Regions from separate parts of the Variovorax sp. V213 genome, predicted to be linked through region 1. Evidence: riboswitches for the same ligand, from Rfam matches in the RefSeq annotation. Region 1 holds a riboswitch; the other holds the start of a gene.
What was found. A riboswitch is a leader RNA that binds a small molecule or an ion and turns the genes downstream of it on or off. The one in region 1 is predicted to bind glycine.
Positions count from the first base shown of each region.

Region 2: it holds a riboswitch for glycine, as region 1 does, so the genes downstream of both, ACAM55_RS21120 (D-amino acid dehydrogenase) here and gcvT (glycine cleavage system aminomethyltransferase GcvT) in region 1, are expected to answer to the same signal.

Region 1 covers NZ_AP028664.1:1,783,016-1,787,423, reverse strand. Annotated here, with positions in the region: gene ACAM55_RS08570 (TRAP transporter large permease) at 1-1,095, shown strand, start outside; gene ACAM55_RS08565 (hypothetical protein) at 1,235-1,780, shown strand; glycine riboswitch at 1,831-1,920, shown strand; glycine riboswitch at 1,933-2,048, shown strand; gene gcvT (glycine cleavage system aminomethyltransferase GcvT) at 2,094-3,266, shown strand; gene gcvH (glycine cleavage system protein GcvH) at 3,309-3,680, shown strand; gene gcvP (aminomethyl-transferring glycine dehydrogenase) at 3,730-4,408, shown strand, end outside.
Region 2 covers NZ_AP028664.1:4,449,461-4,453,868, reverse strand. Annotated here, with positions in the region: gene ACAM55_RS21125 (FIST N-terminal domain-containing protein) at 1-800, shown strand, start outside; gene ACAM55_RS21120 (D-amino acid dehydrogenase) at 818-2,119, opposite strand; glycine riboswitch at 2,210-2,316, opposite strand; gene rfbB (dTDP-glucose 4,6-dehydratase) at 2,572-3,654, shown strand; gene rfbD (dTDP-4-dehydrorhamnose reductase) at 3,651-4,408, shown strand, end outside.

The DNA.
Region 1 (4,408 bases):
CTGGCCGGCAATTTGATGGAAACCGGCGGCATCTCGCGCCGGCTGGTCGAATTCGCCAAGAGCATCGTGGGGGGCGTGCAAGGCGGACTGCCGATGACCTGCGTGCTCACCTGCATGATCTTCGCGGCGGTGTCGGGCTCATCGGTGGCCACCACCTTTGCCATTGGCGCCATCCTGATTCCGGCGCTCATCAAGCACGGCTATCCCACCGCCTACGCGGCGGCGCTGCAGGCCACGAGCGCCGAGCTGGGCGTGATCATCCCGCCCTCGATCCCGATGATTCTGTACGGCGTGAGCGCCGAGGTCTCGATCGGCGAGCTGTTCATTGCGGGCTTCGGCCCCGGCATTCTCATCAGCCTGGCGCTGATGCTGTTCGTCTGGGTCTACTGCAAATGGAAGGGCTGGGGCAAGAACGACGGCGACGGCCGCATGCCTTTCGGCAAGGCCACGTGGCAGGCCGGCTGGGCGCTGCTGATGCCGGTCATCATCCTGGGCGGCATCTACGGCGGCATCTTCACGCCGACCGAAGCCTCGGCGGTGGCGGTGTTCTATGCACTGGTGGTGGGCGTGGTGATCTACCGCGAGATCAAGCCGAAGGACCTTTACGTCATCCTGCGCAAGTCGGTGCTGTCGTCGGCGGTGATCATGTTCATCATCGCCAACGCGGGCCTCTTCGCGTTCCTGATCACGCGCGCGGGCGTGCCCGACGCCATCGGCCACTGGCTGCAAGAAGTGCTGAAATCGCCCGCGATGTTCCTTTTGGGCGTGAACGCGGCGCTGTTCATCATCGGCATGTTCATCGAGACCAGCGCGGCCATCATCGTGCTCGCGCCCATCCTCGCGCCGGTGGCCGTGCACTTCGGGATCGACCCGGTGCACTTCGGGCTCATCATGGTGGTGAACCTCGCGCTCGGCATGATCACCCCGCCCTTCGGCGTGAACCTGTTCGCCGCCTGCACGGTGGCGCGCATCTCGCTCGACCGGATCGTGAAGTACCTGGTGCCCTTCGTGCTCGTGATCCTGGCCTGCCTGATGGTGATCACCTACGTGCCGTGGATATCGCTGGCGCTGCGCGACCTGGTCTACGCCAAATAGTCGAAACGGCCATCAAGAAAACGGGCAGCCTTCGCCGGGCTGCCCTTTTTTTGTTTCCGGCCTGTAATGCAATGGTTTCACGAAGATGTCACCTCTTGCAACGATGCTGCAGCCTTCGATCCCCGAAAGCTGTTGCGCCATGTTTCCCATCAAGACCGACAAGGCACGCGACGAACTCCAAAGCGGCCAACGCACGCTCAGCCAGCGCGAACGCGCATTGCTGCTGATGGCCGACGGCCGGCGTTCGCTGACCGATTTCAGCCCGCTGTTCGCAAACCGCAGCGAAGCCGAGCAGGCATTGCAGGCCTTGATGAGCCGCGGCTACCTGCACTATCCCCAGGCCACCCCCGCCTCCGCGCCAACCGCCCCTGCGGCGGCCATGGACCGAGCGGCCGAACCAGCCCAGGCCGCGACCGCCGCCGACCATTTCGACGGCAAGCGCTCCCTGGCCACCACGCGCATGTTCCTGTTCGACATCTGCGAACGCATGTTCGTGCGGCGCGACCCCAGGTTTGCGACGCAGATGCGCGACGCGCTGCGCGAAGCTCGCGACCGCGACGCCATGCTGACGATTGCGGCGCTGATGCTCTCGGAGGTCGAGAAAACCGCCGGGGCGGAACGCGCCGAATCGCTGCGCGAGCGTATCGAGAGGTTACTGCCGCTCTCCTCCGAGACCGTGCACTGAGCCCGTCCGCCCACCGGCCGCCGGACCGGGGCGCCGCGATCCACTACACTCGGCATGGTCAGGAGAGAGCTTCGCCATGCGAGGCCGCCGAAGGCGCAGGGGTTTCCCGAACGCTCAGGCAAAAGGACTGACACAGCGCTGGCGCATGCCGGCGTTTCCTTGCTGGAGAGAGGCTGTTGCAGGCATCAAGGCGATGCAGCGGCCCACCGAAGGAGCAAACCCCGATCGTGGGGCGAATCTCTCAGGTAAAGCGGACAGCAGGGGTGGCCCATGGCTTGCGCCATGGAATTCGACTGCCCCTTTGGAGTGCCCTGTGGCCGCTTCCGCTTCATCCGACGCCCAACTTCTCAAGACGCCGCTCCACGACCTGCACGTGGAACTGGGCGCCCGCATGGTGCCGTTTGCCGGCTATTCGATGCCGGTGCAGTACCCCGCCGGCCTCATGGCCGAGCACAAGCACACGCGCGATGCCGCCGGGTTGTTCGACATCTCGCACATGGGCCAGCTGCGCCTGGTGGGCCCGGACGCCGCGGCCGCCTTCGAAACCCTGATGCCGGTCGACGTGATCGACCTCGCGCCCGGCAAGCAGCGCTACGGCCTGCTGCTGAACGACCAGGGCGGCATCCTCGACGACCTGATGTTCTTCAACGAAGGGCACGGCTCGATCTTCGTGATCGTCAACGGCGCCTGCAAGGTGGCCGACCTGGCCCACATCCAACAGAAGATCGGCGCGCGCTGCGATGTGCAGCCCATGCCCGACCACGCGCTGCTCGCGTTGCAGGGCCCCCAGGCGGCCACGGTGCTGGCGCGGCTGTCGCCCGGCATCGAGCGCTTCGTCTTCATGACCGGCGGCGCGGTGCAGGTCGGCGGCATTCCCGCCTTTGCCACCCGCAGCGGCTACACCGGCGAAGACGGTTTCGAGATCTCGGTGGCCGGAAAGGATGCCGACGCGCTCGCCCGCCTGCTGCTGGCCCAGCCCGAGGTCAAGCCCATCGGCCTGGGCGCGCGCAATTCGCTGCGACTGGAAGCCGGGCTCTGCCTCTACGGCAACGACATCGACACCACCACCACACCGGTCGAGGCCTCGCTGAACTGGGCCATCCAGAAGGTGCGCCGCATGGGCGGCGCGCGCGAAGGCGGCTTTCCGGGCGCGGCCAAGGTCCTGGCCCAGCTTGCCGCCGCCACGGCCGGCGCCGCTGGCCATACCGACCACGACACGCTGAAGCGCCGGCGCGTGGGCCTCGTGGCACTGGAGCGCATTCCGGTGCGCGACGGCACGGTGCTGCAATCGTTCGAAGGCCACGACATCGGCTTTGTCACGAGCGGCCTGCTCGGCCCGACGGCCGACCGCCCGATCGCCATGGGCTATGTGGCCACCGCATTTTCCGAACCCGGCACGCGCGTGCAGGCCATCGTGCGCGGCAAGCCGGTTCCGATGGAAGTCTCGACCCTGCCTTTCGTGCCCGCCCGCTACTACCGCGGCTAGGCTCGGCACCCCCCTATCATTTTTTCCACGAGGAGTTTTTTCATGAGCATCAAGTACACCAAGGACCACGAATGGGTCTCGGCCGAAGGCAGCGCGGCCACTGTCGGCATCACCGTGCATGCGCAGGACGCGCTGGGCGACGTGGTGTTCGTCGACCTGCCCGAAGTCGGCAAGACCTTTGCCCAGGGTGAAGTGGCCGGTGTCGTCGAATCGGTCAAGGCCGCGGCCGATGTGTTCATGCCCGTGTCGGGCGAGATCACCGAAGTGAACGAAGCCCTGCGCGCCGACCCGTCGCTCGCCAACACCGACCCGCTGGCTGCCGGCTGGTTCTTCAAGGTCAAGCTCAGCGAACCCGCGCAGCTCGACGCGCTGCTGGACGCCGCCAGCTACGACAAGTTCGCCGCCGAATCCTGATCCGCCGAGTTCCCAAGCCGCCCTTCCTCATCTCCGATCCTTCACCGCCATGCCGATTCCCGCCCTTCCCTCTTTGCAACAACTGGAGAACGCCGAAGAATTCCTCGCCCGCCACATCGGCATCGATGCAGCGGACGAGACGCGCATGCTGCCGGTGATCGGTTCGCAAACGCGGGCGGAGCTCATCGACGGCATCGTGCCCGCGGCCATCCGCCGTGCGAAGCCGATGCGGCTGCCGGCGGCCATCACGGAAGCCGATGCGCTGGCCGAGCTGAAGGCCATCGCGGCAAAGAACAAGGTGTTCAAGAGCTTCATCGGCCAGGGCTACTACGGCACGCACACGCCGGGCGTCATCTTGCGCAACGTGCTCGAGAACCCCGCCTGGTACACGGCCTACACGCCCTACCAGGCCGAGATTTCGCAAGGCCGCATGGAAGCCCTGCTCAATTTCCAGACCATGGTGTGCGACCTCACGGGCATGGCCATCGCCAACGCCTCGATGCTCGACGAAGCCACGGCCGCGGCCGAGGCCATGACGCTCGCCAAGCGCAGCGTGAAAAGCAAGAGCAACGTGTTCCTGGTGTCGGGCGACTGCCATCCGCAGACCATCGAGGTCATCAAGACGCGCGCCGCGCCGCTGGGCATCGAGGTCAAGGTCAGCACCGTATCCGAGACGCTGCCTCACCTGATGGTGAGCGGTGAGTTCTTCGGCGTGCTCGCGCAGTACC
Region 2 (4,408 bases), 2.6 Mb from region 1:
CGGGCGCGCTGCAGTTCGCGGTGGGCGGCAACGGCAACATCCGCGGGCATGGCGCGGCGGGGGGCGTGTTTTCGGGTGGCTTGTCGGGCGTGGTGTTCGGTGAAGGCGTGCGGCTGGTGTCGCGCGTCACGCAAGGCTGCCAGCCACTGCGCTCGGGCGCGGGGCGCGAGCGCGAGATCACCGAGGCGGACGGCAACCTGCTGCTCAAGCTCGACGGCGAACCTGCGCTCGATGTGCTGCTGGCCGACCTGCAGGTGTCGCTCGAGCGGCCGCAGGAAGCCATCGACGCCGTGCGCGCCACCCTGGTAGGCCTTGCCGATGCGGGCAGCGACGGCATCCGCCGCACCGGCGACCTGGGCGCCGACGTGCTGGTGCGCCACATCATCGGCCTGGACCCCACGCGCCGCGGCATCGCCATCGCCGACGTGGCCGAAGCCGGCATGCGCCTGACCTTCTGCCGCCGCAATGCGCAGGCCGCGCGCGCCGACCTGATGCGCATCTGCGCGGAAATCCGCGAAGAGCTGGAGCCCGAGGAGCAGACGCTGGCCACTGCGCGCGCCGTGGCAGCCGGCGAGGCCGAGGCAGCGCCGCATCCGGCGCGCCGCATTGCAGGGGCCGTGTACGTGAGCTGCTCGGGACGCGGCGGGCCGCACTTCGGCGCCCCGGGCGCCGAACTGCAGATCGTGCGGCACGCACTGGGCGACGTGCCGCTGGTCGGTTTCTTTGCGGCGGGCGAGATCGCCCGGCACCACCTGTATGGCTATACGGGGGTGCTGACGGTGTTTACCAGCAAGGACTGAGCCGCCGCTGCCGGCGTTCAGGCCGGCTGCAGCGCGCGCGCGGCCGGCGCAGGCATGCCGGTGAACGCAAAGTCGACCTCGGGCACGAGCCCGCTCACGATGCGCGCAATCGACTTGCCCGAGCCGCAGGCATGCGTCCAGCCGAGCGTGCCGTGGCCGGTGTTGAGGAACAGGTTCGGCAGCTTCGTCTTGCCGATCAGCGGCACGTTGCTTGGCGTTGCGGGACGCAGGCCGGTCCAGAACTGGGCCTGCGTGGTGTCGCCGGCACCCGGAAACAGTTCTTCGACGCGCCGCACGATCGCCTCGCAGCGCACGCGGTTCAGGTCGCGGTCGTAGCCGTTGAGCTCAGCCGTGCCGGCAATGCGCAGGCGGTCGCCGCTGGCCGAGGTGTAGCGCGAGAACACGAGCTTGTACTCGTCGTCGGTGAGCGAAACCTGGTGGGCCTTGGAGGCGTCCTTCACGGGCAATGTCACTGAATAGCCCTTGGCCGGGTAGATCGGCAGGCGAATGCCCAGCGGTGCCGCATAGAGCGGGCTCAACGAGCCCATCGCGAGCACGAAGGCATCGCCCCGGATGCGCTGGAAGCGGCCTTCGCTGTCGGTGGCTTCGATGTGGTCGATGCTGCCGCCGGCTTCGCGCAAAGCCGTCACCGTGTGGCTCATGAGGAACTTCACGCCGGCCGCGGCGGCCAGGCCGACCAGTTCGCGCGCGAAGCGGTTGGCGTCGCCGGATTCGTCCTCGGCCGTGTAGGTGGCGCCGGCCAGCTGAGGACGGATGTGGGCGAGGGCAGGCTCGATCTTCACGGCCTCGTCGGCCGAGATCACCAGCCGCTCGCAGCCGAGGGCGCGCATCTGTTCGGCCGGCTTCAGCGCCCCGTCGAACTCCTTCTGCGTCGTATAGAAGTGCAGGATGCCCTGCGTGCGCTGGTCGTATTGGAGGCCGGTGTCGGCGCGCAGCTGCTGCAGCGTGTCGCGGCTGTAGGTGCCCAGGCGCACGATCTGCTCGATGTTGTGCCGCGTGCGTGCCGGGGTGCATTCGCGCAGGAACTGCAGGCCCCAGAGCCATTGGCGCATGTCGGCGCGAATGCGAAAGAGCAGCGGGGCGTCTTCCCTGCCCAGCCATTGCAGCACCTTGAGCGGCGCGCTGGGGTTGGCCCAGGGTTCGGCATGGCTGACCGAAATCTGCCCGCCGTTGGCAAAGCTGGTTTCGGCCGCAGGCGTGGCCTGCCGGTCGATGACGGTCACTTCGTGGCCGAGTTGCTGGAGGTAGTAAGCCGAAGTCACGCCGAGCAGGCCGGCGCCAAGAACGATCACGCGCATTTCAAGTACCTTTTGAGGTTGGCGCTTGAACGGCGGGCTTGGTTTGCTACTGATTCAATAGCAAGCAACCGGACGACCGCCGTCCAAGTTGCCGCTCCCCCTGTCCTTGGTACCTGAGAGATTCACCCGCTGCGCCCGCAGCGGGTTTGCTCCTTCGGTGCATCACGCAAAGGTGACGGCTCTCCAGACGGCGTATCAGTTGGTGCAGTACAGGCCCTTCTCGAAACTCTTTGAAAGAAGAACTTCAAGAATTCGGAGGGCCGACCTGAGCGTTTATGGGAGTTTGCGCCTTCGGTGAGGTAGCAAAAAGCGCTACCTGCTCTCCTGCAGTAGGGGCTATTGTAGGCGCACGCGCCGAGCTGCCCACCCCTCGATTTTGGCAATTCGGTCCAATGGGATAATCACGGGACAGATTCGCCTGAGGGCGATTGTTCGACAACTTCGGGGGACTCATGATTCTGGTAACCGGCGGCGCCGGCTTTATTGGCGCCAATTTCGTACTCGACTGGATCTCGCAGAGCGACGAGCCGGTCGTGAATCTCGACAAACTCACCTACGCCGGCAACCTCGAGACGCTCGCGTCGCTCAAAAGCGATCCACGGCACATCTTCGTGCAGGGCGACATCGGCGACAGCGCCCTGGTCGACCGCCTGCTGGCTGAGCACAAACCGCGCGCGATCGTGAACTTTGCCGCGGAATCGCATGTCGATCGTTCCATCCACGGCCCCGAAGATTTCGTGCAGACCAACGTGCTCGGCACCTTCCGTTTGCTCGAGTCCGTGCGTGGCTACTGGAGCGCGTTGCCGGCCGACCAGAAGGCCGCGTTCCGCTTCCTGCATGTGTCGACCGACGAGGTCTACGGCTCGCTTTCCAAGACCGACCCCGCCTTCACCGAAGAGAACAAGTACGAGCCCAACAGCCCCTACTCGGCCAGCAAGGCCGCCAGCGACCACCTCGTGCGCGCCTGGCACCACACCTATGGCGTGCCGGTGCTCACCACCAACTGCTCCAACAACTACGGGCCCTTCCACTTCCCCGAGAAGCTCATCCCGCTGATGATCGTCAACGCACTGGCCGGCAAACCGCTGCCCGTGTACGGCGACGGCATGCAGGTGCGCGACTGGCTCTACGTGAAGGACCACTGCAGCGCCATCCGCCGCGTGCTCGAGGCCGGCAAGCTCGGCGAGACCTACAACGTCGGCGGCTGGAACGAGAAGCCCAACATCGAAATCGTCAACACCGTGTGCGCGTTGCTCGACGAACTGCGCCCCAAGGCCGACGGCAAGCCCTACAAGGAGCAGATCAGCTACGTCACCGATCGCCCGGGCCATGACCGCCGCTACGCCATCGACGCGCGCAAGCTCGAACGCGAACTCGGATGGAAGCCCGCCGAGACCTTCGACAGCGGCATTCGCAAGACCGTCGAGTGGTACCTAGCCAACGCCGAGTGGGTGCGCAACGTGCAAAGCGGTGCCTACCGCGAATGGGTCGAGAAGCAATACGACGCCGCGCCCGCGGCCAAGGCCGCGGCATGAAGTTGCTGCTGCTGGGCAAGGGCGGACAGGTCGGCTGGGAACTGCAGCGCAGCCTCGCACCGTTGGGCGAGCTGGTGGCGCTCGATTTCGACAGCACCGAATTGAATGCCGACTTCAGCCGCCCCGAGCAACTGGCCGAGACCGTGCTCAAGGTCCGTCCCGACGTCATCGTCAATGCCGCGGCCCACACCGCGGTCGACAAGGCCGAGAGCGAGCCCGAGTTTGCGCGCAAGCTCAACGCCACCTCGCCCGGCGTGGTGGCCCAGGCCGCCCAGCAAATCGGTGCGCTCATGGTGCACTACTCCACCGACTACGTGTTCGACGGCAGCGGCAGCAAGCCCTGGAAAGAAGACGACGCCACCGGCCCCCTCAGCGTGTACGGGCGCACCAAGCTCGAAGGCGAACAACTCGTGGCCGCGCACTGCGCCAGGCACCTGATCTTTCGCACCAGCTGGGTCTATGCCGCGCGCGGCGGCAACTTTGCCAAGACCATGCTGCGGATCGCCAAGGATCGGGATCGCCTGACCGTCATCGACGACCAGTTCGGCGCGCCCACCGGGGCCGAACTGCTCGCCGATGTCACGGCACACGCCATTCGCGCCACCCTGCAAGATCCGGCCAAGGCCGGGCTCTATCACGCAGTGGCTGGCGGTGAAACCACCTGGTGCGGCTATGCGCGCTTTGTGCTCGAGCAGGCGAAGGCGGCTGGCGTCGAACTCAAGGCCGGGCCTGCAGAGGTCGATGCCGTGCCCAC